Regions from separate parts of the Chromobacterium sp. Ag138 genome, predicted to be linked through region 1. Evidence: predicted binding sites of a transcription regulator. Region 1 holds the regulator's gene; each other region holds the start of a gene.
What was found. The regulator sigma-54, encoded in region 1, starts transcription at its own class of promoters, with help from an activator protein. The targets are predictions, from matches to a motif close to CTGGCACGCTTCATGCTT.
Positions count from the first base shown of each region.

Region 2: a site for sigma-54 is predicted at 1,408-1,425, ahead of eat (ethanolamine permease). Genes of this name have one in related genera too.
Region 3: a site for sigma-54 is predicted at 5,738-5,755, ahead of ACY3GB_RS16475 (pilin). Genes of this name have one in related genera too.
Region 4: a site for sigma-54 is predicted at 2,144-2,161, ahead of glnK (P-II family nitrogen regulator). Genes of this name have one in related genera too.

Region 1 covers NZ_JBUPWA010000001.1:1,620,705-1,628,650, forward strand. Annotated here, with positions in the region: partial or broken gene ACY3GB_RS07195 (cation:proton antiporter domain-containing protein) at 1-416, opposite strand, end outside; gene ACY3GB_RS07200 (KpsF/GutQ family sugar-phosphate isomerase) at 527-1,504, shown strand; gene ACY3GB_RS07205 (KdsC family phosphatase) at 1,551-2,075, shown strand; gene lptC (LPS export ABC transporter periplasmic protein LptC) at 2,072-2,641, shown strand; gene lptA (lipopolysaccharide transport periplasmic protein LptA) at 2,631-3,188, shown strand; gene lptB (LPS export ABC transporter ATP-binding protein) at 3,185-3,913, shown strand; gene ACY3GB_RS07225 (RNA polymerase factor sigma-54) at 3,917-5,317, shown strand; gene hpf (ribosome hibernation-promoting factor, HPF/YfiA family) at 5,385-5,717, shown strand; gene ptsN (PTS IIA-like nitrogen regulatory protein PtsN) at 5,842-6,303, shown strand; gene hprK (HPr(Ser) kinase/phosphatase) at 6,296-7,252, shown strand; gene rapZ (RNase adapter RapZ) at 7,233-7,946, shown strand, end outside.
Region 2 covers NZ_JBUPWA010000001.1:4,155,097-4,163,042, reverse strand. Annotated here, with positions in the region: gene ACY3GB_RS19545 (EAL and HDOD domain-containing protein) at 1-150, opposite strand, end outside; gene aroC (chorismate synthase) at 207-1,307, opposite strand; gene eat (ethanolamine permease) at 1,495-2,910, shown strand; gene ACY3GB_RS19530 (ethanolamine ammonia-lyase subunit EutB) at 2,907-4,289, shown strand; gene eutC (ethanolamine ammonia-lyase subunit EutC) at 4,286-5,086, shown strand; gene ACY3GB_RS19520 (2OG-Fe(II) oxygenase) at 5,471-6,100, opposite strand; gene ACY3GB_RS19515 (RidA family protein) at 6,318-7,589, opposite strand; gene ACY3GB_RS19510 (hypothetical protein) at 7,588-7,848, shown strand.
Region 3 covers NZ_JBUPWA010000001.1:3,535,447-3,543,392, forward strand. Annotated here, with positions in the region: gene ACY3GB_RS16450 (nucleotidyltransferase family protein) at 1-266, shown strand, start outside; gene ACY3GB_RS16455 (ABC transporter substrate-binding protein) at 309-1,382, opposite strand; gene proB (glutamate 5-kinase) at 1,477-2,595, opposite strand; gene ACY3GB_RS16465 (hypothetical protein) at 2,671-4,164, opposite strand; gene ACY3GB_RS16470 (adenosylmethionine--8-amino-7-oxononanoate transaminase) at 4,249-5,595, opposite strand; gene ACY3GB_RS16475 (pilin) at 5,873-6,361, shown strand; gene ACY3GB_RS16480 (PglL family O-oligosaccharyltransferase) at 6,424-7,946, shown strand, end outside.
Region 4 covers NZ_JBUPWA010000001.1:3,742,991-3,750,936, forward strand. Annotated here, with positions in the region: gene ACY3GB_RS17525 (ClpXP protease specificity-enhancing factor) at 1-301, shown strand, start outside; gene ACY3GB_RS17530 (ammonium transporter) at 419-1,729, opposite strand; gene glnK (P-II family nitrogen regulator) at 1,757-2,095, opposite strand; gene ACY3GB_RS17540 (accessory factor UbiK family protein) at 2,406-2,693, shown strand; gene ACY3GB_RS17545 (YifB family Mg chelatase-like AAA ATPase) at 2,699-4,201, shown strand; gene ACY3GB_RS17550 (SPOR domain-containing protein) at 4,266-5,015, shown strand; gene ACY3GB_RS17555 (thiol:disulfide interchange protein DsbA/DsbL) at 5,047-5,658, shown strand; tRNA gene ACY3GB_RS17560 (tRNA-Met) at 5,811-5,887, shown strand; gene cyoA (ubiquinol oxidase subunit II) at 6,630-7,574, shown strand; gene cyoB (cytochrome o ubiquinol oxidase subunit I) at 7,581-7,946, shown strand, end outside.

The sequences.
Region 1 (7,946 bases):
TTCAGCTCCAGCCGTTCCGCCAGCAACTTGCTGACGATGGCGGTGGACGACATCGCCAATGCGCCGCCGACGGCGAAACCTGTCAACGGACTGCCTGTCAGATAGGCGATGGCCATCGCCACCAGCAGCATGGTCAGCGCCACCTGGGCGAAGCCGACGCCGAACACCAGCTGCCGCATCGCCCTCAGCCTGGGCAGGGAAAACTCCAGGCCGATGGTGAACATCATGAACACGATGCCGATTTCGCCGAGGAAGGCGGTTTCCTTGCCCTGCGGGATCAGGTTCATCACCCCCGGGCCGGTCAGGAAGCCCACCACCAGGTAGCCGAGCATGGCCGGCACCTTCAGGCTTCGGCACAAGGTGACCACCAGCACGGCGGCCAACAGGACAAGGACGATGGGGGCCATGGAATGCATCGGCGGTCGGGGCTCCAGGATACGATTGGCAACGGAAAACACGACCGCCAAGCAAAACTTGCACCAGCACCCGCGTCAATCGATTATAACCTTTGATATACTTTTGCCTTATGGAAAAAAATCACACCAGCCGGCTGGAAACGGCGCGCGAAGTGCTGCATGAAGAAGCGGCCGCGCTGAACACGCTGGCCGAACGCCTGAACGGCGACTTCCTGGACGCTGTGGAGGCCATCCTGTCCTGCGAGGGCCGCGTGATCGTCACCGGCATGGGCAAGTCGGGCCACGTGGGGCGCAAGATCGCCGCCACGCTGGCCAGCACCGGCACGCCGGCCTTCTTCGTGCATCCGGCCGAAGCCGCCCACGGCGACCTGGGCATGATCACCGGCGACGACGTGGTGATCGCGCTGTCCAACTCCGGCGAGTCGGCCGAAGTGGTGTCGCTGCTGCCGGCGCTGAAGCTGAAGGGCGGCAAGCTGATCGCGGTGACCGGTCGGTCCGAATCCACGCTGTCCCAGGCCGCTGACATCCTGCTGCACACGCATGTCGAGCGCGAAGCCTGTCCGCTGAACCTGGCCCCCACCACCAGCACCACCGCGCAGATGGCGCTGGGCGACGCGCTGGCCGTCACGCTGATGGAGGCGCGCGGCTTCGGCCAGAGCGATTTCGCGCTGTCCCACCCGGGCGGCAGCCTGGGCCGGCGCCTGCTGGTGCACGTGAAGGACCTGATGCACGCCGGCGAAGATCTGCCGCGGGTGGCGCCGGGCACGCTGCTGAAGGACGCGCTGCTGGAAATGTCGCAGAAGCGGCTGGGCATGGTCACGGTCAGCGAAGCCGACGGCACGCTCCACGGCATCTACACCGACGGCGACCTGCGCCGCACGCTGGAAAAGGGCGTGGACGTCTACCGCCTGAAGATAGACGAGGTGATGGGCCGCAAGCCGCGGTCCATCCAGCCGGACAAGCTGGCGGCCGAAGCCGGCTTCCTGATGAAACAACATCAGATCACCAGCCTGGTGGTCGTCGACGCCCAGGGCAAGCTGGCCGGCGTGCTGCACATGCACGACCTGCTGCGCGCCGGCGTGTTTTAAAACCAGCCGGCCAGTCCCAGCGACTGGCGGCGGCAAGGATCAAGCAATGCGTATGATTTCCGAGCAGGCCCGCAAGGTGAAACTGCTGATCATGGATGTGGACGGCGTGATGACCGACGGCCGCATCTACTACGACGCCCAGGGCGACGAAAGCAAATCGTTCTACGTGCAGGACGGCCTCGGCCTACGCCTGCTGCAAAGCACCGGCGTGCAGCTGGCCATCATTTCCGGCCGCGCCGACCGCTGCGTCGAGCACCGCGCCCAGGCGCTGAAGATCGACCACTACTACGGCGGCGTCCACGACAAGAAAGTCGCGCTGGCCGAGCTGCTGGACAAGACCGGCCTGTCCGCCGAACAATGCGCGTTCATCGGCGACGATCTGATCGACCTGCCCATCCTGACCCGGGTCGGCCTGGCGGTCGCGGTGCCCGAGGCCCCGCCGCAGGTGCGCCAGCATTGCCATTACGTGACCGGCAACCCCGGCGGCCATGGCGCGGTGCGCGAGCTGGCCGAGCTGATCATGCAGGCCCAGGGCACGTTCGAAGGCGTGCTCGCCCGGTATCTGGCATGATCAAGCTGCTGCGCTCCCACCGCCTGTTCCCGGTGCTGCTGATCGGACTGACCGCGCTGCTGACGATATGGCTGGACCAGATTTCGCGCTGGGACAGCCGCCGCCGCGAACTCGATCCGGACAAGCCCGAGTACGTGGCGGAAAACATGATCGCCACCCGCTACGACAAGCAAGGCAAGCTGATGGACCGGCTGATCGCCACCCGCATGTGGCAGTATCCGGGCAAGCCCGACGCCTATTTCGAGAACCCCGACCTGTACCAGTACCAGCAGGGCGTGCTGCAATACCATGTGACCGGCGAGACCGGCCGCTACAACAACAAGAGCCAGCAGGCCTACTTCGACAAGAAAGTCGTTTTGATCAAACCCGCAGACAGCAAGCAGCCCGAAACCCGGCTGGTCAGCAGCGCGATGTTCGTCGATACCGGCAAGCGCTTCGCCAGCTCCAAGGCGCCGTCGGTGATCTACCAAGGCAACTCGGTCGCCAACTCCATCGGCTTCAGCTATCTGGAGTCGCAGGGCCTGCTCAATCTGTATTCCAAGACCAAGATCGTCTATGCCAAATAACTCTCGCATCCTGCTGGCCGGCTTGCTGCTGGCCGCCTCCGCGCTGGCTTACGCCGAACAGGCAGACAAAACCAAGCCCATCGAGATCACCAGCGACAACGGCTGCACCATGGAGCAGACCAAGGGCGTCTCCACCTGCACCGGCAACGTGGTGGTGATCCAGGGCACGCTGCGGCTGAACGCCGACAAGGTGGTCGCCACCCAGGACCAGCAAGGCAACCAGACGCTGCAGGCCACCGGCCGCATCGTCACCTTCCGCCAGAAGCTGGACAACAACAGCGGCTGGATCGAAGGCCAGTCCAGCAAACTGGACTACGACAGCGCCAAGCACTTCGCGGTGCTGACCGGCAACGCCCGCGTCAAGCGCAACGGCGACCTCGTGATCGGCAACGTGATCACCTACGACACCCAGAGCGAGGTCTACCAGGTGATGGGCGGCGGCGCCAACGCCGGCAAGGGCGGACGCACCACCGTGATCCTGCAGCCGAAGAACACCGCGTCGCAGCCGGCGGCCGCCAAGCCCGCCGCCGGAGCCGCCGCGCCATGAAGCACAGCATCCTCACCGTCACCAATCTGAAAAAACGCTTCAAGAAGCGCACCGTGGTCAAGGACGTGTCGCTCAGCATCGAGAGCGGCGAAGTCGTCGGCCTGCTCGGCCCCAACGGCGCCGGCAAGACCACCAGCTTCTACATGATCGTCGGCCTGATCGGCGCCGACGACGGCGACATCCGCCTCGACGACGCGTCCATCACCCACTACCCGATCCATCAGCGCGCCCAGCTCGGCCTCGGCTACCTGCCGCAGGAAGCGTCCATCTTCCGCCGCATGACGGTGGAAGAGAACATCGCCGCCATCCTGGAAATCTCCGGCCTCAAGGGCAAAGAGCTGGAAAAAGAGCTGGATCTGCTGCTGGACGACCTGAACATCGGCCATCTGCGCGACAGCAACGCGCTGTCGCTGTCCGGCGGCGAGCGCCGCCGGGTGGAGATCGCCCGCGTGCTGGCCACCCGCCCCCGCTTCATCCTGCTGGACGAGCCGTTCGCCGGCGTGGACCCGATCGCGGTGATCGACATCCAGAAGATCATCTCCTTCCTGAAGGAGCGCGGCATCGGCGTGCTGATCACCGACCACAACGTGCGCGAGACGCTGCGCATCTGCGACCGCGCCTACATCATCAGCGACGGCTCGGTGCTGGCCTCCGGCGAGCCGGAAGAACTGGTCAACAACGAGAGAGTGCGCGAGGTCTACCTCGGCGAGCACTTCCATCTGTAAACGATGAAACAGGCTCTTCAGCTCAAGGTATCCCAGCAGCTGACGCTGACGCCGCAGCTGCAGCAATCGATCAAGCTGCTGCAGCTGTCCACGCTGGATCTGCAGACGGAGGTGGAGCGCTTCCTGCTGGACAATCCGCTGCTGGAGCGCGGCGACGAGCCCCGCGACGGCGAAGCCGCTCCCGACGGCGCGGAACAGCAGGAAGGACCGGCCGAGTCCCAGGATGCCGACAGCCGCGACGACGGCGCCGGCGAACTGCTGGACTGGGGCGCCGGCAGCCGCAAGGGGGACGACAATGACTTCGACCCCATGCTCAACGTGCCCTGCCCGGTCAGCCTGCGCGAGCACCTGCTGACGCAGCTGGGCGAAATCGCCCTCTCCGACCGCGACCGCGCGGTGATGCGCCTGCTGATCGAGGAGCTGGACGACGACGGCTACCTGCCGCTGGAGCTGGACGAACTGGCCGGCAACCTGCCGCTGGAGCTGGAGCTGGAAGTCGACGAGCTGGCGGTGGGCCTCAGGTTGCTGCAGCAGTTCGACCCCGCCGGCGTCGGCGCGCGCTCGCTGGCCGAATCGCTGACGCTGCAGCTGCAGCGCCGGCCCGGCGGCGAGCCTGAGCACGCGCTGGCGCTGGCCATCGTCCGCGAGCATCTGGCCCTGCTCGGCGGCCGCGACTACGCCCGGCTGAAAAAGCTGCTGCGCTGCGACGACGCGGCGCTGCGCGGCGCGCAGGCGCTGATCGCCCGCCTCAACCCGCACCCGGCCACCGGTTTCGGCCACGGCGAAACCCATTACGTGATTCCCGACATCAGCGTGCGCAAGCTGCGCGGCCGCTGGGCGGCCGAGCTCAACCGCGCCGCGATGCCCCGCCTGCGCGTCAACCGGCTCTACGAGCGCATGCTGGCCGACCAGCGCGCCGGCGGCGAAATGTCGGGCCGGCTGCAGGAGGCCCGCTGGCTGGTCAAGAACATCCAGCAACGGTTTGACACCATACTCAAAGTGGCGGAAGCTATCGTTGAGCGCCAGCAATCGTTCTTTGAGCACGGCGAAGTGGCGATGCGCCCGCTGATCCTGCGGGACATCGCGGAAGAGCTGGGCCTGCACGAATCCACCGTTTCCCGATCCACCAGCCAGAAATACCTGCTTTGTTCGCGAGGCTTGTTCGAGCTCAAGTATTTCTTCGGCAGTTCGCTGGAAACTGAAAGCGGCGGAGAGTGCTCCGCCACCGCGATCAAGGCCCACATCCGCGGCATGATAGACGCCGAGGACCGCGCGAAGCCGCTGTCCGACAGCGCCATCGCCGACGCGCTGGCCAAGCAGGGAATACAGGTTGCCAGACGCACCGTAGCCAAGTATCGTGAAGCCATGCAGATTCCGGCGGTGAATCTGCGCAAGGCGCTGTAAGGGGCCTCAAGAATACAATGCCGCCCGGCAACCCGACCGGGTGGTCAACACCAGAAGGAGCTAGGGTATGAACCTCAAAGTAACTGGCCTGCACCTGGAAGTCACCCCGTCGCTGCGCGAATACATCGAGAACAAGCTCGAGCGCATTACCCGCCATGTCGACCACGTGATCGACATCTCCGTCACCCTGTCGGTGGACAAGCTGGTCCAGAAGGCTGAAGTCAATGTGCACCTGTCCGGCAAGGACATCCACATCGAAGCTTCCGAGGCCGACCTCTACGCCGCCATCGACGTCCTGATGGACAAGCTGGACCGCCAAGTCCTGAAGTACAAGGAAAAGCTGACCGAGCACCGCGCGGTGGGCTCGGGCGAAGCGTCTCAGGCCCAGGCCTCGCTGTAAGGCCGGACTGAAGACAACGGGAGCCTCACGGTTCCCGTTTTTCTTTGCGCTTGCCGGTTTTCAGTACTATCAAGGCAACGTAGAATTCACAGTTTCACCCCAAGAGCCGCATGCATACTCCAACATGACTCTCATCGGCAAGATCCTGACCCCGGACCATATCCTGCTGGATCTGGACGTCGCCAGCAAGAAGCGGGTGTTCGAACAAGTGGGACTGCTCGTGGAAAACACCCGCGGCATCGCCCGCAGCGAGGTTTTCGACAGCCTGTTCAGCCGTGAAAAACTGGGCTCCACCGGACTCGGCCAGGGCGTGGCCATTCCCCACGGCCGCGCGCGCGGCCTCAAGGAAGCCACCGGCGTGTTCATCCGCCTGAAGGCGCCCATTCCCTTCGACGCGCCGGACGGCAAGCCGGTGCAATGCCTGTTCGTGCTGCTGGTCCCCGAGCACGCCACCGACCTGCACCTGCAGGTGCTGTCGGAGCTGGCGCAACTGTTCTCCAGCCGCCAGATGCGCGAGCAGATGCTGGGTGCCTGCGCCCGCGACGAACTGTACAAGCTGCTTTGCGAATGGACGCCCCATGCCTAGCATCACCGTGCGCCGGCTGTATCAGGAAAACCAGCAGAAGCTGAATCTGACTTGGGTCGCCGGCACCGGCGGCTCCGACAACGTGATCGGCAACGACGACCAGCGCCCGACGCTGGCCCTGGTCGGCCACCTCAACTTCATCCACCCCAACCGGGTGCAGGTGCTCGGCCTCGCCGAGGTCGACTACCTGAACAAGCTGGAGCAGTCGGCGGCCAAAACCGCGCTGGACCAGCTGTTCCACAAGAGCATGTCGGTGGTGATGGTCACCAACAACCAGCCGGTGCCCCGGCTGCTGCGCGACTACTGCCACAGCCACAACGTGCCCCTGATGTGCAGCACGCTGGAAAGCCCGTACCTGATGGATGTGCTGCGGATCTATCTGGCCCGCGCGCTGGCGGTGTCCACCGTGCTGCACGGCGTGTTCCTCGACGTGTTCGAGATCGGCGTGCTGATCATGGGCGACTCCGCGATGGGAAAAAGCGAGCTGGCGCTGGAATTGATCTCGCGCGGCCACGGCATGGTGGCCGACGACGCCGTCGAGCTGTACCGCATCGGCCCGGACACGCTGGAAGGCCGCTGTCCGCCGCTGCTGCGCGACTTCTTGGAAGTGCGCGGCCTCGGCATCCTCAACATCCGCACCATCTTCGGCGAGACCGCGGTCCGCCCCAAGAAGGTGCTGAAGCTGATCATCCATCTGGTCAAAGCCAACGATCAGGCGATGCAGGCGCTGGACCGGCTGAACATCCAGTCGGAAACCCAGGACATCATCGGCGTCACCGTGCGCAAGGTGGTGCTGCCCGTGGCCGCCGGCCGCAACCTGGCGGTGCTGGTGGAGGCCGCCGTGCGCAACTACATCCTGCAGCTGCGCGGCATCGACAGCACCCGCGAATTCATCGAACGCCACACCAATTTCTTGCGAGATCAGGAAAATGCGCCTGATATTGATTAGCGGCCTGTCCGGCTCCGGCAAGTCGGTGGCGCTGCGCGCGCTGGAGGATTCCGGTTTCTACTGCGTGGACAATCTGCCCGCCACCATGCTGCCGGAAGCGATGGCGATGTACGCCGACTTCGGCTACAAGGACATCGCCATCAGCGTGGACACCCGCTCCGGCCCCACCCTGGGCGCGCTGCCCAAGGTGGTGGAGTCCCTGAAGTCCCAAGGCATGGATGTGCGGCTGCTGTTCCTGGAGGCCAAGCCGGAGACGCTGGTCAAGCGTTTTTCCGAAACCCGCCGCCGCCACCCCCTGTCCGACACCGGCATCACGGTGGAGGAAAGCATATTGCTGGAGCAGGAGATGCTGGCCGAGGTGCTGGAGCTGGGCACCCGCATCGATACCAGCGAGCTGTCCGCCAACGCCCTCAGAAGCTGGGTGCGCGAGCTGGTAGACGCCGACAGCAGCCAGCTGACGCTGATCTTCGAATCGTTCGGCTTCAAGCACGGCGTGCCGCAGGACGCCGATTTCGTCTTCGACGCCCGCTGCCTGCCCAATCCTTATTACGATCCGCAACTGCGCCCGTTCACCGGCTGCGACCAACCCATCATCGACTTCTTCGCCGGCCGCCAGGAAGTGGCCGAGATGATAGCCGACATCCAGGCGATGATCGCCAAGTGGCTGCCCTGCTACGGCAAGGAAAACCGCAGC
Region 2 (7,946 bases), 2.5 Mb from region 1:
CGTGGCGGGCAGATCGGCCGGCTCGCCCTCCTCCGGCGGCAGAATGATGGTATCGGGCGGCTCCGGCCTCGCGTCCTGGTGCGGGGCCTCTTCCTCATGCGCGTTCTTCTTCAGACGTCCGGCCAATCCATCTATCAGATTTTTCAGCATGGTGTCATCCCAGGGTTGAACTGGCCTAGAGCCTGCCCGGCCGGTATATGTGCATTTTAGCCGATATGACCCGCAATTCTCGGCGTTTCCACCCGCACGTCGCCGCATTGCGCGCGGTGGCGCAAGGCATGGTCGATCAGCACCAAGGCCAGCATCGCTTCGGCGATCGGCGTGGCGCGGATGCCGACGCAGGGATCGTGGCGGCCATGGGTTTCCATGACCACGGCCTCGCCCTGCTTGTTGATCGAGCGCCGCGGCTGGGCGATGGACGACGTGGGTTTGATGGCGATGGAAACGTCGATCTGCTGGCCGGTGGAGATGCCGCCCAGCACGCCGCCGGCGTGGTTGCTGGCGAAGCCTTGCGGCGTCAGCTCGTCGCCGTGCTCGCTGCCCTTCTGCGTCACGCAGCCGAAGCCCGCGCCGATCTCCACGCCCTTGACCGCGTTGATGCTCATCATGGCGTAGGCGATGTCGGCGTCCAGGCGGTCGAACACCGGCTCGCCCCAGCCCACCGGCACATTGTCGGCCACCACGCGCAGCCGCGCGCCGATGGAATCCAGGCTCTTGCGGATGGAATCCATATATTCCTCCAGCCGCGGCACGATGTCCGGATCGGCGCTGAAGAAGGGATTGCCGCCCACATGCTCCCAACCCTTGAACGGCATCTGCACTTCGCCGATCTGGGTCATGTGGCCGCGAATGACGATGCCGTATTTTTCGCTCAGCCATTTCTTGGCGATGGCGCCGGCCGCGACCCGCACCGCGGTCTCGCGCGCCGACGAGCGGCCGCCGCCGCGCGGATCGCGGGTGCCGTATTTATGCCAGTAGCAGTAATCGGCGTGGCCGGGGCGGAAGGTCTCGGCGATATTGCCGTAGTCCTTGCTGCGCTGGTCCGTGTTGCGGATCAGCAGCGCGATCGGCGTGCCGGTGGTCTTGCCCTCGTAGACGCCGGACAGGATTTCGACGGTGTCCGGCTCGCGGCGCTGGGTCACGTGGCGGCTGGTGCCGGGCTTGCGGCGGTCGAGCTCCGCCTGGATGTCCGCCTCGGTCAAGGCCAGCCCCGGCGGGCAGCCGTCCACCACGCAGCCTATGCCCGGCCCGTGGCTCTCGCCGAAGGAAGTCACCGTAAACAATCGTCCCATGCTGCTGCCTGACATCTGCGTTCCCCTGCTGCTGATTGCGTATCGTCATCGATTCTAGCATGGCGCGCGCAGCAAGCAGCCATGCTGCGGCGCGCATTGAAATCGGCGGCGGACGCTGGCATTCTTTTTGCATAAACGGGCGATGCGGGAATGCCCGCCCTTTCCCGACGGGGAAGGCCATCCAATCGGACAGGAGTCTGCCATGAACGCATCGACACCCGGCCTCGCGCGCAAGCTCGGCGGCTGGCAACTATGGGGCATCGCCGTGGGGCTGGTGATTTCCGGCGAATACTTCGGCTGGAGCTACGGCTGGGCGCAGGCCGGCACGCTGGGCTTCCTCTGCGCCACGCTGTTCGTCGCGCTGATGTACGCCGCCTTCATCTTCAGCTTCACCGAGCTGACCACCGCCATCCCGCATGCCGGCGGACCGTTCGCCTACGCCCGCCGCGCCTTCGGCCCGCTGGGCGGCTTCGTCGCCGGCTTCGCCACGCTGTGCGAATTCGTGTTCGCGCCGCCGGCCATCGCGCTGGCGATAGGCGCCTATCTCAACGTGCAGTTCCCGTCGCTGGCGCCGAAATGGACCGCCTGCGGCGCCTATCTGGCCTTCATGGCGCTGAACATCGCCGGGGTCGGCATCGCCGCGATGTTCGAACTGGCGGTCACGCTGCTGGCCATCTTCGAACTGCTGGTGTTCATGGGCGTGGTGGCGCCGGGCTTCAGCTGGGACAACTTCATGCGCCACGGCTGGGCCGGACAGGACGCCTTCCATTGGGGCGCCGCCAGCGGCATGTTCGCCGCCTTGCCGTTCGCGATCTGGTTCTTCCTGGCGATCGAAGGCGCGGCGATGGCGGCCGAAGAAGCCAAGGACCCGGCGCGCACCATACCGCGCGCCTACATCGCCGGCATCCTCACCCTGGTGGCGCTGGCCTTCGGCGTGATGGTGATGGCCGGCGGCGCCGGCGACTGGAGCCGGCTGGCCAACATCAACGACCCGCTGCCGCAGGCGATGAAGCTGATCGTCGGCGAGCACAGCGGCTGGCTGCACATGCTGGTGTGGCTGGGCCTGTTCGGCCTGGTGGCGTCGTTCCACGGCATCATCATGGGTTATTCGCGGCAGATCTTCGCCCTGGCGCGGGCCGGCTACCTGCCGCGCGCGCTGGCCGCCGTCCATCCGCGCTTCAAGACGCCGCACCGCGCGATCCTGGCCGGCGGCGCGGTCGGCATCGCCGCCATCTTCAGCGACGATCTGGTGCAGATCGCCGGCCAGCCGCTGACCGCCAACATCGTCACGCTATCGGTGTTCGGCGCCATCGTCATGTACATCGTGTCGATGCTGGCGCTGTTCCGGCTGCGCGGCCGCGAGCCGGCGCTGCCCCGGCCGTTCTCCGCGCCCTGTTATCCGTGGCTGCCGGCGCTGGCGCTGGGCTGTTCGCTGATCTGCCTGCTCGCCATGGTCTATTACAACCGCTTGCTGGCCGGCATCTTCGCCGCGATGCTGGCCGCCGGCTACCTGTACTTCCTCGCCACCGCCCGCCAGCGCGCCGAAGCCGTCCAGGACGCGTTGCTGCAAGGCGCGCCATCCGAAACCCAACCCGATCCCGTCAAGGCCACGACATGAGCCACGCCATCGCCATAGGACCGCGGACCTACCGCTTCGCCGACCTGAAGACGCTAATGGCGCGCGCCAGCCCGCTGCGCTCCGGCGACCAGTTGGCCGGCGTCGCCGCCGCCAGCGCCGAGGAGCGGGTGGCGGCGCAGATGTGCCTGGCCGACCTGCCGCTGACCGTCTTTCTCAACGAGACGCTGATCCCGTACGAGGAGGACGAAGTCACCCGGCTGATTCTGGACAGCCACGACGCCGCCGCCTTCGCCGCCGTCTCGCACCTGACCGTCGGCGGCCTGCGCGACTGGCTGCTGTCCGACGCCGCCACCGCGGAGACGCTGGCGGCGCTGGCGCCGGGGCTGACGCCGGAAATGGCGGCGGCCGTGTCCAAGCTGATGCGCAACCAGGATCTGGTGCAGGCGGCGAAGAAATGCCGCGTCGTCACCGCCTTCCGCAATACCCAGGGCCTGCCCGGCCGCATGGGGGTGCGGCTGCAGCCCAACCATCCGGCCGACGACGCGCGCGCCATCGCCGCCGCCACGCTGGACGGCCTGCTATACGGCGCCGGCGACGCGGTGATCGGCATCAATCCGGCCGGCGACAGTCCTGAAGACATCCGCGGTTTGCTGACCCTGCTGGACGAGGTGCGCCAGCGCTACGCCATCCCGACCCAAAGCTGCGTGCTGACCCACGTCACCAGCACGCTGGACCTGATCCGCCAGGGCGCGCCGGTGGACCTGGTGTTCCAATCGATAGCCGGCACCGAGAAGGCCAACGCCGGCTTCGGCGTCAGCCTGGCCGTGCTGGACGAGGCGCATCAGGCCGCGCGGGAGCTGAAGCGCGGCACGGTAGGCGGCAACGTGATGTATTTCGAGACCGGCCAGGGCAGCGCGCTGTCGGCCAACGCCCACTGGGGCGTGGACCAGCAAACTTGCGAGGCCCGCGCCTACGCGGTGGCGCGCCGCTATTCGCCGCTGCTGGTCAACACCGTGGTCGGCTTCATCGGCCCGGAATACCTGTACAACGGCAAGCAGATCATCCGCGCCGGGCTGGAAGACCATTTCTGCGGCAAGCTCCTGGGCCTGCCGATGGGCTGCGACATCTGCTACACCAACCACGCCGAGGCCGACCAGGACGACATGGACGCGCTGTTGACGCTGCTGGGCGCGGCCGGCGTGCACTTCATCATCGGCGTGCCCGGCGCCGACGACATCATGCTGGGCTACCAGAGCACCTCCTTCCACGACGCGCTCTACCTGCGCAACACCTTGGGGCTGAAGCGCGCGCCGGAATTCGAAGACTGGCTGGAGACCATGGAAATCACCCGCGGCGGCAGGCTGCTGCCGCAGGATAGGCGGCAACGGCTGCTGGCGATGATGGAGGGCGTAGCGTGAAAGAGAAGCAGAACCCGATCACCGAAGACGGCTGGGGCGAACTGTCCCGCCTCACCGCCGCCCGCATCGCGCTGGGCCGCGCCGGCAGCAGCCTGCCCTGCCGCGAGACGCTGCGCTTCGCCCTGGCCCATGCCCAGGCGCGCGACGCGGTACACACGCCGCTGGACGTGGCGGCCTTGGCCGGCGAGCTGGCGGCCGACGGCCATCGCGTCATCGACATCCATAGCGCGGCCGCAAGCCGCGCCGAATACCTGCAGCGGCCGGACCTCGGCCGCAAGCTGGACCAGGCCAGCCGCGCGCGGCTGCTGGCCGAAACCGGCAAAGGCTGCGATCTGCTGATCCTCATCGGCGACGGCCTGTCCTCGCGCGCGCCGGCCCTGCACGCGGTGCCGCTGCTGCGCGAGCTGCTGCCGAGAGTGCGGGAGATGGGCCTGAGCGTCGGCCCGCTGCTGATCGCGCGCGAGGCGCGGGTGGCGCTGGGGGACGAGGCCGGGGACATCCTGGGCGCGCGAATGACGGCGATGCTGATAGGCGAGCGCCCCGGCCTGAGTTCGCCGGACAGCCTGGGCCTGTACCTGACCGCCGCGCCGCGCGCCGGCCGCAGCGACGCCGAGCGCAATTGCATTTCCAATGTGCGGCCGGACGGCCTGCCCTATCCGCTGGCGGCGTTCAAGCTGGCCTGGCTGATAGACGCCGCGCTGCGCCAGGCCACCGGGGTGGGACTGAAAGACGGCAGCGCGGCAGATCCTCGCTGGGCGGCGCTGTTGGCGAGGCAGGCCTGCCTAGTCAAAGACTGAGCGCTAGCACAGCTCGTATGTGTCCGCTGCGCGGACAGTATTTTAAGTGCCGGTTCCGCCCGGCAAACGGGCCAGGGGCTGTGCGGCCAGCCCCTTGGCGATCCCAGGCCGCCCCTGCAGCCCACGAAACCCCGACAAAAAAGCGTCTGGCCAGGAGCAGCCGAAACTAGCCGCGCGCTAACGTCGCGCGGCGTCGAACAAGTCGGCGGCTTAAAACCCGGCCAGGCGCTTTCTTGCCGGCGTGCGCTGAAGGGGAATATGGTCGTGCTAAAACGGATCTACCTAAAGCAGGAAAATCCAAGTCGATGACCTGCCGCTACGACCGAGCTCTATCAAACGTGCAATTTAAGAGACGCAATTCAACATCAGGGCTTGCCATAATCCTCACCACGGCAAGCTGCCGCCCTGGCGGCGATACCAGCCGGTGATAGATAGCCGCTGCTTCCGCGCCGGCAGCACCTCATGCCAGAAACGGTCGGCCAGGAACAACACCAGGGTGCCGGCTTCCGGCTCCACATCGATGAATTCCTCGCAGGCATCGTCCAAATACAGGCGGATCTGGCCGCCGCCGTCGGCTGGCCAGTTTTCGTTCAGATAGAACACCGTGGTCAGCGCGCGGGCATCGTCGTCGCGGAAGCGGTCCAGGTGTTTTTTATAGAACGCGCCTTCCGGGTAGACCGCGAAATGGGACTCCAGCTCGGCCAGGCCCAGATACAGGCCGCGGTTCACCGCCTGCATGATCTCGTCCATCGCGGCGTTGTAGGCGCGCACCGCCGGCAACTCGCCCACCTGGTCCAGCCACAGCACCGAGTCGGAACGGATCTCGGCGCGGCGCGCCTGGCCATCGGCGCGGCCGGTGGCGGCCTCGTGGAAGCGGCCTTCATCCCATACCGTGAGGCAGGCCTCGCGCAGATTGGCGACCAGTTCGGCCGGCAAGGCGCGGGGGATGACGATCCAGCCCTGGTCGGCCAGGGTGTCGAGTACGGCGTCGAGTTCGAATTGCAGCGCGGTCATGTCGGTGTTGTCCAGAAAACGGGCTGACGCTTTCTACCACATGCCGCCCCCGCTGGCGAATGTCGAATATCAATCCTTGCAAGCTTATCCGGCCGCGTCGCGGCGAGATGGTCTTCTCGCCCCTCACCCGCAGCCAGCCCCGCCAGATCCGCGGCGGGCAGCGCCATGAAAAAAGGGAGCGGAATCATTTTCCGCTCCCTTTTCAAAAAACGATTTCTCACGCATTCGGCGGCGTGCCCTCGGCATTGGCCACCACGGCGTCGATTTGTATCATCGCGCCGCGCGGCAAGGCGCCGACGCCCACCACCCGCCGGGCGGGAACCCCGCCGGGGAAGAAGGTGGCGTAAACCCCGTCCACCGCATCCATGTCCGCGATGTTTTTAAGGAAAACATTGACCTTGACCACATCGCTCGTCGCGTGGCCTATGCTTTCCACGATGGCTTTGATGTTGTTCAAGCACTGCGCGGCCTGATCCTTCACGCCGCCGGCCACCATTTCATTCGTCTCAGGATGCAAAGGCAGCTGGGCGGAAAGATGGTTGTAATGCGAGAACGCCACCGTTTGCGTAGACAGCGGGCATCGGGGAGCCTTGTCTGTGTTGTGCGCCTTGATCACAATGCCATGCCTGTCTTCAACGGCTTGCGGCGGCGTGCCATCCCCATGCGACACCACCGCTTCAATTTGAACCAGGGCATCCATCGGCAGCGCGGCGGCTTCCACCACCGTGCGAGCCGGAACATAGGCCACAGCCCGGGCGATGGCCGAATCGGGGAAAAACGCGCGGTACGCTTCGTTTACCGATTCGATATCCGACAGGTTTTTAAGGAAGATATTGACTTTAACGATATCGTCGAACGGCACGGCGATGTTCTCCAAAATCGCCCGGATATTCTGCAAGCACTGCACCGCCTGCTCTCTTGCGCCGCCGGCGACCAACTTTCCGGACTCAGGATCGATCGGCAACTGCGCCGAGATATTGTTGTAATGGGAAAAGGCTACCGACTGCGTGGACAGGTGGCTGGTCGGCGCATTGCGGGTATCGCTTGCGATCTTGACCAGGTCGCCCGCCTGCGGCGCATTGGGAATGGTGCCCTCGCCATTGGAAAGCAGGGCCTCCACCTGCAGCAAGGCGCCCATCGGCAAAGCCGCGACCGCGACAGTCGTCAAGGTAGGGACATAATCCGCGAAGAAGGTGGAATACACCGCATTGACCGCATCCATATCCGAGATATTCTGCAAGAAAATGGTGACTCTCACCACATCGTTCATCTCATGGCCGATGCTTTTTATGATTGCCTGAATATTTTTAAAGCATTGCTCGGCCTGCTCTTTCGCGCCGCCAGCCACCAAGCGCCCCGTCGCGGGATCCACCGGCAATTGGGCCGATAAATTGTTGTAATGCGAGAAAGCTACCGTTTGGGAGTACGGTCCCATTCCAGTTGGCGCCTTTTCGGAATTTCTTGCCAGTACCGCGTTGAAGCTACTCATGATGGTGCACCTGTTTCGTTCGAATGAATTCGCAGCCTGGCGAATATATATCGTTTCGCCATCCACAGCCGCCGCGCCATTGGCATTGCCATTATCCAATCCACTCCGCAGACAAATAAAGCCTTGGCAAAACCGAAAAACCAACCAAGACCACAGCCACGGGAAATGGAAGCAATGCTTTCAAGATTCCGGATTTTATCGGTTCATCGCCCAGGACTGTCAATACGGCTCTGCAATAAAACAAGGCGCAAAAAATTGATTCAAATCGAGTAAAACCGCGTCACCACAGGTGGTAGCCATCCATCATGTCGCATATTCAACCAAAGCTGCGCTTTAATGCTAATAATTCGCGCTGGT
Region 3 (7,946 bases), 1.9 Mb from region 1:
TCGCCGGGCATTTCGGTTACGAAGTGGCGCCCTTGCCGTCGCTGGACGCGGCGGTGGCGACCTGGCCCGAGTACGCGACGGCTGTCGGCGTCGCGCTGAACGCAGACGACAGTCTGCGCATCATCGCGCCGTTCGGGCTGGACGATCTGTTCGGCATGACGGTGCGCCGCAATCCGGCCAGGGCCTGCGCTGAGATTTATCGCCGGAGGGTGGCCGACAAGCGCTATCCCGAGCGTTGGCCGCGGGTGACGGTGATCCATGAATGAAAAACGCCAGCTTCAGGCTGGCGTTTTTCAAGGCGCGGGCGCTCAGCTGCCGATCTTCACCTGCGACCACAGCCGGTTCAGCTCGCGGCGGGATTTCACGTCCAGGTCCTTCAGCGCCACATACTTGCCCTTGGACGGGTCCAGCATGATCACCGGGTTGGCCTTGATCTGCGGCTTGAAGAAGGCCTCGGCCGCCTTGACCGGATTGGTCGCGCCGATCTGGTTGGAGATCTCCGACGCGTTCTTGCCGTCCAGCATGAAGTTGATGAACTTGTGCGCCAGGTCCGGGCGCGGCGCGTCCTTCAGGATGGTCATATTGTCGATGGCCAGCACATTGCCTTCCCGCTGCGGGCGGTAGGCGAGCTCGAAGGGCCGCTTGGCGTTCTTCGCGTCCTGCTGCGCCTGGAACAGGTCGTTGGAATAGCCCAGCGCTACCCAGATGTTGCCGACGGTCAGCTCCTTGATGTAGCTCTGGTTGTTGAACGCGGCCCAGTACGGCTTGGCCTTGCGGATGGTGTCCGCGGCGGCTTTCCAGTCGGCCGGATTGGCGGAGTTGGCGTCCTTGCCCAGATACATCAGCGCGGCGGCCATCAGTTCGCGCTGGCTGTCCAGCACGGTGACCTTGCCCTTGATCTTGGCCAGCACTGCCGGATCGAATACCAGCGCCCAGCTGTTGGCCTTGCTTTCGACGCCGGCCTTCTTCAGCTGGGTGGCGTTGTAGCCGATCAGCGTCAGCGACACCACGGTGGGCGCGGCGTGGCGGTTGCCCGGGTCGAAGGGCTGGTTGAGCGCCAGATAGCCGTTGTTCAGGTTCTTCCAGTTGGGCAGCTTGCTCTTGTCCAGCGGCTGCAGCTTGCCCTGCTTCAGCAAGGTGTTCACCGCGAAGGCGGTGGGAAACACCATGTCGTAGCCCTTGGCCCCGGCGGCCAGCTTGGCCAGCATCTCTTCGTTGTCGCCGTAATAATCCTGCACCAGCCTGCACTTGCACGACTGCTCGAAGCGCTTGGCGGTGTCGGGCGACAGCGCGTTGTTCCAGTTGTAGATGTGCAGCACGTCTGCGGCTGCGGCCGAACCGAAGGCCACCGCCAACAAGGCGGCCAGGGCGATCTTGTTCATATACGGAAAATCCTTGTCGATTATTTTGGTGTTGCAAAAACTAACCCCTGCCGGGCAGGGGTCGGGAAAACCGTTTGCCGCAGGCCGGGCGATGTCAGAGCGCCACCATATTGTCGCGGTGGATCAATTCGGGCTCCACGATGTAGCCGAGCGCGGCTTCGATCTCGCGGGTGCTCTTGCGCATGATCTGGCGCGCCTCGTCCGAGCTGTAGTTGACCAGGCCGCGCGCCACCTCGTTGCCGGCGGCGTCGACGCAGGCCACCGCTTCGCCGCGCAGGAAGTCGCCCTCCACCGCGCTGACGCCCACCGGCAGCAGGCTGGTGCCGCGCTCGCGTATCGCCAGGGCGGCGCCGTCGTCCAGCAGCAGGCGGCCGGCCAGCTTCAGGTGGTCGGCCAGCCATTGCTTGCGCGCGGCCATGCGGTTGGTGGCGGCGACCAGCTGGGTGCCGATGGATTCGCCGTCGGCCAGCCGCGACAGCACATGCGGCTCGCGGCCGCTGGCGATCACGGTGGCGGCGCCGCTGCGGGCGGCGCGCTTGGCGGCCAGGATCTTGGTGATCATGCCGCCGGTGCCGACGCTGGAGCCGGCGCCGCCGGCCATGTCCTCCAGGCGCTCGTCGCCGGCCTCGGCCTGATGGATGAATTCGGCGTCGGGGTGCTTGCGCGGGTCGGCGCTGTACAGGCCGCGCTGGTCGGTCAGGATCACCAGCGCGTCGGCTTCGATCAGGTTGGTGACCAGCGCGCCCAGGGTGTCGTTGTCGCCGAAGCGGATCTCGCTGGTGACCACGGTGTCGTTCTCGTTGATGATCGGCACCACGTTCAGGTTGAGCAGGCTGGTCAGCGTCGAGCGGGCGTTCAGGTAGCGGGTGCGGTCGGCCAAGTCTTCGTGGGTCAGCAGGATCTGCGCGGTGCGCAGGCCGAAGGAGCGGAAGGCGCTCTCATAGGCCTGGCACAGCCCCATCTGGCCGACGGCGGCGGCGGCCTGCAGCTCGTGCACGCCCTTGGGACGCACGGTCCAGCCCAGGCGCTGGCAGCCTTCGGCGATGGCGCCGCTGGAAACCAGCACCACTTGCTTGCCGCGGCGTTTGAGCTCGGCCACTTCTTCCGCCCAGCGCGCAAGGGCGTTCAGGTCCAGTCCCCTGCCGTCGTTGGTTACCAGGCTGGAGCCGACTTTGACCACGATACGGTCGGAAGCGTGAATCACCGAGTGCATCAACGGACCTCTCTATGAAAGCCAATAATTATAGAGAGGGCAGTGTACCCGAAAAAGCCCGGCGCTTGCGCCAGGTCAAAAGTGCTCGCTGGGACGGTATTCCATCAGCTGAAAATGCGGCGATTGCTGGTGCAGCTTGGAGACGCGGATCAGTTGCTCGCCGTTTCCATCGCGCAGCCGGAACTCGCGCAACTGGCTGAAGGGATGGCCCGGCAACAGCAGCAGCGCCGGGGCATCCGCGCTGGCGGGCAGCCTCAGGCCGCGCTGAAAACTGTCGCCGCTGTGGGTGATGCTGGGCATGGCCCGCACCGGCTGCGGCTGCGGCCCCAGGATTTCCACGCCGCATTCCACTTCCGCGCCGGCCGGCTGCATCAGCACCCAGCGCACCGCGCACAGCCGCGCTTCGCCGTCCTGGCTCAGCAGCAGCACCTCGCCGGCGCGCAGCGGCTGCTCCAGCGGCAGGCCGCGCAACAGGTAGCCGGATTCGCTGCGGTTGGCGATGGTCAGCAGGCTGGGCGCGGGAGGCGGGCGCAGATGGGAGCCGTCCTCGTCTGGATCGGCGCCGGCCGGCTGCCAGCTGCCGCCGTTGACGCGGTGCCAGATGGCGGCCACGCCGGCGGTGATCTCGGCTTGCGCGTGCGTGTCTTCCCGGCTGTGCCGCCGCCGCCGCGGACGCTGCCACTCTTCCGCCAGGCCGCTGAGCAGCCGCACTTCGTCGTTCAGCATGGGGGAGGCGCTGCCGCTGGCGGTTTTGCGCAGCTGGGCCAGGCTTTTCCGCATCGAGTCCAGCGCGCCGGACAGCTCGAGGAGAAAGCAATCGGGCTGGGATGGTGACGGCCGGGCGGGGAGATAGCGAGGCGGGGCGTCCTCCCGCAGATCCAGCACATAGCCCTGGCGGCCTTCCGGCAACCGGGCCAGCGGCAGCAGTTCCACCTGCTTGGCCAGATCGTAAGCCAGTTGCCTGGCCAGCTGCATGTCGCTGGCCGACAGCCGGTTGGTGGCGGTGAGTCCCAGCAGCAGCAATTGGCGGTAGATGACGGCCAGCGTGTCGTCGCCGGCCAATGATTTGTCCTGCCAGCCGCGCTGCAGCGCCAGAGCGTACAACTGGTGGCAGTCCAGCCAGAAGCCGCCGGGGAGCGGGTAATAGTTTTGCTGGCTGATGTTCAGGTATTGCCGCGCGGCCATCATCGTGTACAGCAGCAGCTCCTGCTTGGGCTGCTCGCGCTCCAGCAGCGCGTGGCGGGCCAGCTTCTCGTTGAGCGTCTGCTTGAAGGCCAGGAACAGGTTGGCGAACAGCTTGACGCTGATAGCAGCCAGCAGCCGCATCTTGGGGGAGGCGACCGCGTCGCCGTGCTGGGCTTCGTTCTCCAGCAACGGGTAGTAACGATCCAGCGCTTTCAGATAGAGCTTGAGCAGCTTGTAGCGCTGCATGGGGTCCATCGGAACGCGGCCCAGCTGGTGGAGGCCCTGGCCGAGCAGCTTGCCGCATTCGGCCAGGTCGGTGTAAGGCAAGCGCTCCAGCCAGGCGGCGACGCTGGCAGGCTGGGTGTTGACGAGTTGCGGGTCCATATCCTTCTTCGGCAAGACGAGTGGCGGCATTCGGGAGAGGCTCCGAGGCGGGCGCTGCGCAAGGGCGGAGAAGGCCGGAAACGCTCAGGGCAGCGGGGTCGCGTCGCCGCCGGCGCTTTCTCCTGCCAGCACCTCGTCCAGCGCATCGACGCCGGCCGCCACCAGCCAGTCCATCTCCTCGGGTTTCAGCGTGTACGGCGGCATGAAGTAGACCGATTTTCCAATCGGCCGCAACAGGCATCCGCGTTTCAGCATGGCCGAAAAATAAGCCAATGCAAAGTCCGCGCGCGGTGTTTCGACGTCGAAGGCCCAGATCATCCCTTGATGGCGGAAGTGGCGGATTTCGGGCCGCTCGATCAGCGGGCGCATCCGTTCGATGAAGTCGGCGGCCTTGAGCCGGTTGGCTTCCAGCACGTTTTCGTCTTCGAAGATGTCCAGCACCGCCAGCGCCGCCGCGCAGGCGAGCGCGTTGCCGGTGTAGCTGTGCGAGTGCAGGAAGCCGCGCGCCACGTCGTCGTGGTAGAAGGCCTGGTATATTTCGTCCCGGGTCAGCACGCAGGACAAGGGCAAGAAGCCGCCGGTGATGCCTTTGGACAGGCACAGGAAGTCCGGCGTGACGCCAGCCTGCTGGTAGGCGAAGAAGCTGCCGCTGCGGCCGAAGCCGACGGCGATTTCGTCCGCGATCAGATGCACCTGGTAGCGGTCGCACAGCCGGCGCAGTTCGGTCAGGTAGATGGGATCGTACATCGCCATGCCTGCCGCCCCCTGGACCAGCGGCTCGACGATCACCGCGGCGATCTCGCCGCCATGCTTGGCCAGCAGGTTTTCCATCGAGCGGGCGGCGCGCAGCGCGATATCGGCCGCGCTTTCGCCAGGCCCTGCCTGCCGGGCGTCCGGGCTGGGCGCGCGCAGGCCGGGTTTCAGCAGCTCGGCGTAGGTGGACGAGAACAGCGGCACATCGGTGACCGCCAGCGCGCCGACGGTTTCGCCGTGGTAGCTGTTTTCCAGGCTGACGAAACGGTTTTTTTGCGGCCGGCCGACATTCTTCCAGTAATGAAAGCTCATCTTCAGCGCGATTTCGGTGGCGCTGGCGCCGTCGGAGCCGTAGAAGGCATGGCCGAGGCCGGACAGCTTGGCCAGCCGCTCCGACAGCTCCACCACCGGGCGGTGGGTGAAGCCGGCCAGCATCACGTGTTCCAGCCGGTCCAGCTGCTCGCGCACCGCCTGCTTGATCCGCGGGTGGCCGTGGCCGAACAAATTCACCCACCAGGAGCTGACGCCGTCCAGGTAGCGCTTGCCGTCGAAATCGGTCAGCCAGACGCCGTCCGCGCTGGCGATGGGCACGATGGGCAGCCGCTCATGGCGCTTCATCTGGGTGCAGGGATGCCAGACGGCGGCGAAACTGCGCTCCAGCCAGGCTTGGTTGCTCATGCGGCGGCTCCTGTGTGTCCGGGTGGGAAAGCGATGCTAGCACAGTCCGAACGGGCAGTCCGAGTGACGAAAAACGGCAGTTTCTGACCTATGCTGACAAGGCTGTGCCCGGACCGGCATCGATGGCCGGCCTTGCGCGGGGCTGGCATGTTTCGTGCTGGCCGGTTTCGGTACAACATGACGGGGCAAACCCGCGACCTTTGAAGATGGGAAGGAGGGACGAGGCGACGCGTCTCCCTCCACTTTGGCTAAGCTTGGCTCAAACTGGGAGTTCAACATGAAGAAACAGCATCGGCAGCAGGGCTTCACCCTGATTGAACTGATGATCGTGGTGGCCATCGTCGGCATTTTGGCCGCGATCGCGATTCCGGCTTATCAGGATTACACCAAGCGCGCGCGAGTGTCGGAGGGCTTGTCCCTGGCGTCTGCGGCGCAAACGGCGGTTGCGGAATATTATGCAGCGCAGGGCTCATACGCCAGTGGTACGGCGCCTTTCAATACCAATTATGGCCTTGCTGCTCCGACTTCGATCTCGGGGCCGTCAGTCAGCCAGGTGTCGGTATTGGCGAACGGCGTTATTCCGGTTACGTTCACCTCCGCGGTCTTAAATGGCGCGTTGCTCGAACTTGTTCCCTCCTCGGGGACCGGCTCGGTGACCTGGGTTTGCACCTATACCGGGAGCACCACGGTCGCTTCGAATGCGATCGCTATTGCAGCCGCTAATCAGCTATCGGCTAATTGGGTGCCCACAAATTGCCGCGTATAGCTATGATTGTTTTGTTATGACCAAGAGGCGCGCAAGCGCCTCTTTTTGATTCTATGCCAACAATGAAAAAACTGCCGATCTTCATGTTTTGGATTTTGCTATTTGCCGCGCCCTTTCTTAATTATGCCCGTTATAGCCCACTACAAGATTGGTGGACGCACGCGCTGGTAATCTTGGGTATCGGTATGGCTGCGTGCTGGTTTTTCCACTTTCGTATGGCGACGTTGGCTATTCCTCGCGCAAGCATATTTTTATTGGCTTTTTTGTTATGGATTGTCGCTTCCGGCGCGTGGGTGGGAAATTACATTGCAGCGGTCCAATGGGGAGGGGTATTAGCCATCATGCTTCTTCTCAGCCTGTGCGCTGGACTCTGGTTGAGGCAAGAGTCGGCATTGTGCGCGCTTGCGTGGATATTGCTAGGCGGTGGCCTGTTGCAATGCGTGATTGGTTTGATACAGCTTGCAGGAGGGGCGCCTTATCTGCATGGCTTTGTCATCTATGATCCGCTCAATCCATCTATCCCTATCGGTAATTTAGCGCAGCGCAATCATTACGGGGAGTATTTGGGCTGGAGTATCATGGCTTGTTGCTATCTATATGGCACGGGGCGCTTGACCAGAGTATTGGGGGCTGCTTGCATGCTGATGCTGACCATGTTGATGACCTGGTCGGGTTCGCGCCTGGTTCTGGCTTACGGATTGGCCATGGCGGTGCTTGGCTGGTTCTGGCACAGGCGCGCTCGTTCGGATGAACGGGTGACGAAGATGGTGGCAATGTTGGCGTTCGCCTTGCTGGCATTGGCTATGTGGCAGCTGTTCAGTGGTCCGTTGGTCAGAGGAATGCAAGCACTAGGCTGGTATTTCGACGCGTCAAGCGGTGCGGAGAGAATGCTTGGCGATAGTTTCGGCTTGCGACGGCGCATCGAGTGGAGCAAGGCCTGGAGCATGTTCCAGACTCATCCTTGGACAGGTTATGGTGTTGGCGGATATGCTTATCAGTCGGAATGGTTGGAGTTGTCTGGCGGCCTTCCTAAGTCGCCGGAAAATTGGTTATTCACCCACTGTCATAACTTGATCTTCCAACTGCTGGCGGAGACTGGGATTGTTGGCACGCTTATCGTGATGGCTGGTTTGCTTTTTTGTTTATGGCCTTATTTTTTCAAAGGGCAGCAAACGCCAGAGCATTTGATGCTAATCGTTATCGCATTGATGATATTGGGACATAGTTTATTCGAATTTCCTTTGTGGTATCTTCCCTTTTTGGCAATGCTGATCATCATTTGCGCACGGGCTCCTGGTCCTTGTATTGTTGCGCGATTGGAAACGGATCTGATAAGGTGGGTTGGAGTGACGGCAGGAGGCTTGATGCTGATTTATATGATTTCCGGGGTCTGGATTTTCCAGAATCTGGTACGCTACAATCATCCCAGTATCAGCTTTGAGGAGAATCAGCAGCGAGTCGCGTATCTGCAGAAAGTGATGATTGTTCCATGGTGGAGCGACAGCGCGAAGTTGATTCTATTGAATTATATTGATGTCTCAAGGGATATGGCAGACGCCCGTATCAGCTTTATGGAGGAGCTGGC
Region 4 (7,946 bases), 2.1 Mb from region 1:
CGAGATCGTGCTGAACATCGCCGAGACCGCAACCAAGAACCTGCGCATCGACAATGAGTGGATCTCGTTTTCCGCCCGCTTCGGCGGCGTATCGCGCGACATCTGGGTGCCCATCGGCAACGTGATGTCCATCTTCGCCCGGGAGACCGGCGAAGGCATGGGCTTCGAGGTGGAGCCGATGAGCGAGGAGGCGGCCAGCCTGAAGCCGGTCGGCGCCGAAGAAGACGCGCCGGACTCCGGCGGCGACGATCCGTCGCCGAACCGTCCCAGCGGGCGTCCCAGCCTGCGCATCGTCAAGTAAGCTTGTCGCATCGAGCGAAACCGGCCTTTGGCCGGTTTTTTCACTTTGTGCCGGCGAAAAAAAAACGGGGCCGAAGCCCCGCCAAGTCCCTTACACAACAATCTTCGATCTGGCGGCTTATTCCACGCGTTCGCCGTGCAGCACCAGGTCCAGGCCTTCGCGCTCTTCGTCCTCGGCGACGCGCAGTCCCAGCACGATGTCCACCAGCTTGAGCAGGATGAAGGTGACGATGCCGCAGTAGGCGATGGTCACGCCGACGCCCAGCGCCTGGATGGCCAGGCTGCCGTCGGCGCCGCCGATGTCCTTGACCGCGAACACGCCGGTGAGCAGCGCGCCCAGGATGCCGCCCACGCCGTGCACGCCGAAAGCGTCCAGCGAGTCGTCATAGCCCAGCATGTGCTTGAGCCCGGTGGCGCCCCAGAAGCAGACCGCGCCGGCGGCGAGGCCGATGATCAGCGCGCCCTTGACGTCGACGAAGCCGGCGGCCGGAGTGATGGCCACCAGGCCGGCGACCGCGCCGGAGGCGATGCCCAGCACTGACGGTTTCTTCTTGGTGGCCCATTCGGCGAACATCCAGGCCAGCGCGGCCATCGCGGTGGCGACCTGGGTAGTGACCATCGCCATGCCGGCGCGGCCGTCGGCGGCGCCTGCCGAGCCGGCGTTGAAGCCGAACCAGCCCACCCACAACATCGACGCGCCCATCAGGGTCAGCACCAGGTTATGCGGCGGCATGGCCTCCTTGCCGAAACCGACGCGCTTGCCCAGCACCAGCGCGGTCACCAGGCCGGCCACGCCGGCGTTGATGTGCACCACGGTGCCGCCGGCGAAGTCCAGCACGCCCTTGTCGCCCATCCAGCCGCCCGGCGCCCACACCCAGTGCGCCACCGGCACGTAGACCAGCAATGACCACAGCGCCATGAATACCAGCATCGCCGAGAACTTCATCCGCTCGGCGAAGGCGCCGGTGATCAAAGCCGGGGTGATGATGGCGAAGGTCATCTGGAAGGTCATGAACACCGATTCCGGAATGGTGCCGGCCAGAGGATGCACGGCCAGCTTGCCGGCGTCCTTCATGTACACCATGCCGTCCAGCATGAAGCGCGACAGATCGCCGATGTACGGCGTCCCCACGGTGAAGGCCAGGCTGTAGCCAACCACGGCCCACAGCACAGTCACCAGCGCGGTGATGGCGAAGCTTTGCATCAGCGTGGCCAGCACGTTCTTTTTGCGGACCATGCCGCCGTAGAACAGCGCCAGGCCGGGAATGGTCATGAACAGCACCAGGGCGGTGGAGGTCAGCATCCAGGCGGTGTCGCCGGAGTTGATCACCTTGGCGGCGACCACCGCGGGACCGGCCGGCGCGTCGGCCAGGGCGGGCAGCGAGAGGGCGGCGAGCCCGGAAGCCATTGCAGCGAGTATCTTTTTCATTATGGTTTCCCCAGTTTCACAAAGCGGTCAGACCGCGTCGGCGCCGGTTTCGCCGGTGCGGATGCGGATCACCTGCTCCAGGTCGTAGACGAAGATCTTGCCGTCGCCGATCTTGCCGGTGCGGGCGGACTTCTCGATGGCTTCCACCACCTGGTCCAGCAGCGCGTCGTCGATGGCGATTTCCAGCTTCACCTTGGGCAGGAAGTCGACGACGTATTCTGCGCCGCGATACAGCTCGGTATGGCCTTTCTGGCGGCCGAATCCCTTGACCTCGGAAACGGTGACGCCTTGTACGCCGATGGCGGACAGCGCTTCGCGGACTTCGTCAAGCTTGAACGGCTTGATCACTGCGGTAACGAGTTTCATGGCGGCTCCTTCTCGGACGATTGACAGATGGTTCTGCTGCGGATGGTTATGCAGGAATCGTGCCAGCCCGCGATGGGCGTTCTCTGAATTGTGATGCACTGCAAAAAAGGCCGCGCTGGCCGTTTTGGCACTTTCCTTGTGCGCCGGGGCTGCTTATGCTGCACAGTTTTGGTGCATCGCTGCGTCGCAACATGGCCTAGATGAAATCTGGAGACGGGCTGACATGTCCTTGCGGGCAGGAAATGCGGGAGCGCGAGGGCGCTTTTTGCTACACTCGGCTGAAGATCAAGACACTGCGGGAGCCGCCACCATGTTGAGCCAGAAACTGTTTGAAGAAATCAGCGCCAAGATCAGCGAGACCATCGCCGCCAGCCCGGCCAAGGATATCGAGAAGAATGTCCGCGCGATGATGGCTTCCACGTTTTCCAAGATGGATCTGGTCACCCGCGAGGAATTCGACGTGCAGCAGGCGGTGCTGGCGCGCACGCGGGAAAAGCTGGCCGCGTTGGAGTCGCGCCTGGCCAGGCTGGAGAACCAAGTGTTTCCGGACGAGGCCGCGGCTAAAGCGGAAGAACAGTCCGAACTCGGCCACTCCTGAGCGCCATGACGCTGGCGGTGGTGGCGAGCAGGGCGCTGTCCGGGCTTGACGCGCCGGAGGTTGCCGTCGAGGTCCACCTCGCCAACGGCCTGCCTGCGTTCAACATCGTCGGCCTGCCCGACACCGAGGTGAAGGAAAGCCGGGACCGCGTCCGCGCCGCCATCCTCACCTCGGGATTCGAATTTCCCGCCCGCAAGATCACCGTCAATCTGGCGCCGGCCGACCTGCCCAAGGACTCCGGCCGTTTCGATCTGCCCATCGCCATCGGCATCCTGCTGGCCTCCGGCCAGGTGAAGAACGACGATATCGCCCGTTACGAATTCGCCGGCGAGCTGGCGCTAAGCGGCGCGGTGCGTCCGGTGCGCGGCGCGCTGGCGATGGCCTGCCAGTGCCATGCCGCGGGCCGGGCGTTCGTGTTGCCTGCCGACAGCGCGGCGGAAGCCGCGGTGGTCGGAGGCGCGGCCATTTACGCGGTGGGGTCCTTGCCGCAGGCCTGCGCCTTCCTGAACGGCCTGCAGCCGTTGGAGCCGTTCGCCGGCGCGCTGGGCGGAGAGTGGCCGAACTATCCCGATCTCGGCGATGTCAAAGGCCAGTCCATCGCGCGCGGCGCGCTGGAGATCGCCGCGGCCGGCGGGCACAGCCTGCTGTTGATGGGGCCGCCCGGCACCGGCAAGTCCATGCTGGCGGCCAGGCTGCCGGGTTTGCTGCCGCCCTTGTCCGAGCGGGAGGCGCTGGAAAGCGCGGCGGTGCAGTCGCTGGGGTCGCAGGGTTTCCAGCCGGGGCGCTGGCGGGTGCGGCCGTATCGCTCTCCCCATCACACCGCCTCGGCGGTGGCCTTGGTCGGCGGCGGCAGCGAGCCCCGGCCGGGCGAGATCAGCCTGGCGCATCATGGCGTGCTGTTCCTGGACGAGTTGCCGGAGTTCGATCGCAAGGTATTGGAAGTGTTGCGGGAGCCGTTGGAGAGCGGGGTGATCCATATCTCGCGCGCGGCGCGCCAGGCCAGTTTCCCGGCGCGCTTCCAGCTGGTGGCGGCGATGAATCCCTGCCCTTGCGGCTATCATGGCCACCCTTCCGGGCGCTGCCAGTGCTCGCCCGAGCAAGTGGCGAAGTATCGGGGTAAAATCTCGGGCCCCTTGCTGGACCGGATCGACTTGCAGGTGGAGGTGCCGGCCTTGACGGCGGAGGAGTTGCAGCATTCCAGGCCGGGAGAGGGCAGCGAGCCGGTGCGCCGGCGGGTGTTCGAGGCCAGGGAGCGCCAGTTGGCGCGGCAGGGCGGCTTGAACGCGACGCTGCAGGGCGAGGCGCTGGAGACGCATTGCCGCGGCGACGAGGGCGCGCTGGCCGTGCTGGCCAAGGCTTTGCAACAACTTGGCTTGTCGGCGCGCGCGTATCATCGGATACTGCGGGTTTCGCGCACCATCGCCGATTTGCAGGGCGTCGAAACGATAAGCCGCAACCATGTATTGCAGGCGATCCAGCTCAGGCGCGTCATGCAAGGCGGCGCTTGATAAAATTGATCAATTAAATCCGGATGGCATGATGGCTGTCCAACAGACATAGCGGTAGTGGTGAATGGCTAATCGAGACCTGAAAAACTCCCCCAGACCGTCGCGCGGGCGCGGCAACTCCTCCTCGTCGCGCAGCGGCGGAGGCGGCATGATGGCGGGCATCATCATCGGCCTGATCGTCGGCGTGGCGGTGGCGGTGGGGTTGGCGATGTATCTGAACCGCTCGCCGGCCGCCTTCCAGCCCAAGAACGAGCGCAAGGCGGAAGCGCCGCAGCCGCCGACCGAGCTGCTGGCGCCGGGCACCCGCATTTCCGAGGCCGCTTCGGCCACGACGCCGGCCGCGCCGCCTCCGGCTCAAGCGCCGCAACAAGCCACGCTGGATTCCACCGAGACGGTGCCGCTGCCTCCGCCGGCGACGCCGCACGAAGCCAAGCCCAAACCGGCGCAGCAAGCGCCGGCAAAGACCGGTAAGGATGAGCAGCGCTTCGATTTTTACAAGATTCTGCCGGGCCAGGTGGACGCGGTCACCTCCGACGCCAAGTCCTCGCGTTCGGGGGAACCTTCGGCATCGGCGCCTGCCAAAAAAGTTTATTTGCAGCTGGGCGCGTTCCAGAACCAGGACGAGGCCGACAACCTGAAGGCCAAGCTGGCTTTGCTGGGGGTGGAGGCCAAGATCCAGTCGGTCAACGTGCCTGACAAGGGGATGGTCCACCGGGTCCGCGTCGGCCCGTTGAGCCGGCAGGACGACGTGGAGCGCATCCGCGCGCAGTTGAAACAGGACGGCATCAGCGCCAATGTGGTGAAGGCCGAGTAAGTCTCATCTCTCCAAGTAACGGGAAAAGAACATGAAGAAATGGTTGTTGTTGGCAATGCTGGCGGTCAGCGGCATGGCGAATGCCGCGATCCAGCTGGGCAAGGACTACACGATGCTGAGCACGCCCCAGCCGGTGGCCGATCCCAAGAAGGTGGAAGTGATCGAATTCTTCTCCTACCACTGCATCCATTGCTATGACGACGATCCGGCCCTCAACGCCTGGGCCAAGACCCTGCCGGCCGACGTGAGCTTCCGCAAGGAGCAGATCGTTTGGCAGAAGTCGATGGAAGGTTTCGCCCGCATGTTCGCCACCTTCAACGCCACCGGCACCTTCGACAAGCTGCATCGTCCGGCTTTCGAGGCGCAGATCAAGCAGCGCGTGGATTTGTCCAAGCCTGAGCAGTTCACCGGCTGGATCAAGCAGCAGAAGGGCGTCGATAGCGCCAAGCTGCTGCAGACCTACAACTCTTTCGGCATCAACGCCCAGGTGGCGCGCGCGAGCAAGATCACCCGCGACTACCAGATCCAGGGCACGCCGACCGTGATCGTCAACGGCAAGTACGTGGTGGTGACCAGCACGCCGGAACGCATGATCCAGGTGATGAACGAGCTGGTGGCCAAGGCCCGCGCCGAGAAGAAGTAATTGGATTTGGCTTGATGCGAGAAGGCGGCCCTTGGGCCGCTTTTTTGTTGCCGCGGCGTCTCTCAGATCGGGAAGAAAGCGGGTGACAGGTGCTTTTATGTAAAAAGTTCTTGACGCGCTTTTAGCTTTGCCTTAATATGCAATCTCTCTGACGCGGGGTGGAGCAGTCTGGTAGCTCGTCGGGCTCATAACCCGAAGGTCGTAGGTTCGAATCCTGCCCCCGCAACCAAATACCAGAAAAGCCGAATCGATGTTTTGATTCGGCTTTTTGCGTTTCTGTCGATCTTTTCGCCTCGCGCGCGTTTGCCAAGCAAAGTTGCCCGCACCCGTCATGGGGCGATGGGGATCGCCATTTTTGCTTCTTGTCCAAACTTTCTCCGGTTCGGCGCTGTGCCGAAAGAAATATTTTTTGTAACGATTTGCAACCGCCGACATGTCTTGGTCATGTTGATGACTTTGTCCTAAGTGGTTGTTGCTCCGGCAGAATGCGGCGAGGGGCGTCCTTGATTTTTGTCAATCGAATGGCATATTTGCTGGCAGCGCGGTGTTGATCATAGTCAAGACTCTTGAAATATTGGCTGGAACTGTTTCTAATACGCCCGCCCGCCCTTGAGGGCCGCGACGATTTGTCGCAGCGCGACGGTGTCGGGCATTGATGTTTGTGCTTGCCGAATTCCTGTCTTCCCGCGCCGCATGCGGCGTTTCACTCGGGCAGTGATCTTCAGCTGTCACGCCATCGTCCGGAAGCGATTGTGGAGTCGCTTCCCGCCGTATCCGGCGCAGGCCGCCGGTGGGGCCGGTCGCGGAATATCCGCGATCCCTAAACTTTTGGTTTGATCTGGACGGATGGGACCGCGCCCGGCGCTGTCGCTTCTTGGTCTGGCAAGGAACTGTTTTCTTGGCGTTGGAGCGCAGCTCGCAACGCCTGTTGCGCATCTGCGCGCCAAAGGATTTTTAACCCGAAAAGTCGTATGATGAGAAACCATAGACCCTCCCGCCTGATGCGGGGGCTGGCGCCTGTGGTGATCGCCCTGCTGTCGGGATGCCAAGGCGGCATTCTCGATCCCAAGGGCCAGATCGCCGCTGAGCAGAAGTCCCTGATCCTGACGGCAACTGCGCTGATGCTGCTGGTGGTCATCCCGGTGATCGTGATGACCTTGGTTTTCGCCTGGAAGTACCGCGCCAGCAACAAGGACGCCGCCTACGAACCGAAATGGTCGCACTCGACCAAGATCGAAATCGTGGTCTGGCTGATCCCCTGCATCATCATCGCCTTCCTGGCGACGCTGACCTGGAAGAGCACGCACAAGCTCGATCCTTATCGTCCGCTGGAGTCGGACAAGAAGGCGATTCAGGTGCAGGTAGTGGCGCTGAACTGGAAATGGTTGTTCATCTACCCCGAGCAGCAAATCGCTTCCGTCAACGAGCTGGTATTCCCGGCCGATACCCCGGTGAGCTTCAAGATCACTTCCGACGCGGCGATGAACTCGTTCTTCATCCCGCAGCTGGGCGGCCAGATTTATGCGATGGCCGGCATGCAGACCCAACTGCACCTGATCGCCAACGAACCGGGCACCTACAAGGGCTTCTCCGCCAACTACAGCGGCGCCGGCTTCTCCGGCATGAAGTTCAACGCCGTCGCCACCAAGACCCCGGCCGAATTCGAAGCCTGGGTGGCCAAAGCCAAGGCTTCCGGCAAGGCATTGGACGCGCCCGCGTACCTGAAGTTGCTCAAGCCTAGCGAAAACAATGCGGTGGAATACTACGCGTCGACCACGCCGTACTTGTTCGAGGCCGTGCAGCACAAGTACATGGCCGCTCGCCCGTCGCTGGCCGACAGCGACGACGCCATCAAGCTGACCAAGATGACCAAAGAACTGTGCGCCGCGATCACGCCGCCGGTTGTGAAGGAGTAACAATCGATGTGGTTAGGTAAACTGACTCTGGACGCGATCCCGTTCCATGAGCCCATCATCATGGGGGCGCTGGGAGGCGCCGGCCTGATCGGGCTGATGCTGTTCGCGCTGATCACCAAGTTCGGCAAGTGGGGCTATCTCTGGAAAGAGTGGCTGACTTCGGTCGATCACAAGAAAATCGGCGTGATGTACATCATCGTCGCCATGATCATGCTGCTGCGCGGCTTCGCCGACGCGCTGATGATGCGTACCCAGCTGGCGATGGCCACCGGCGGCGCCCACGGCGTGTTCCCGCCCGAGCACTATGACCAGATCTTCACCGCCCACGGCGTGATCATGATCATCTTCATGGCGATGCCGTTCATGACGGGC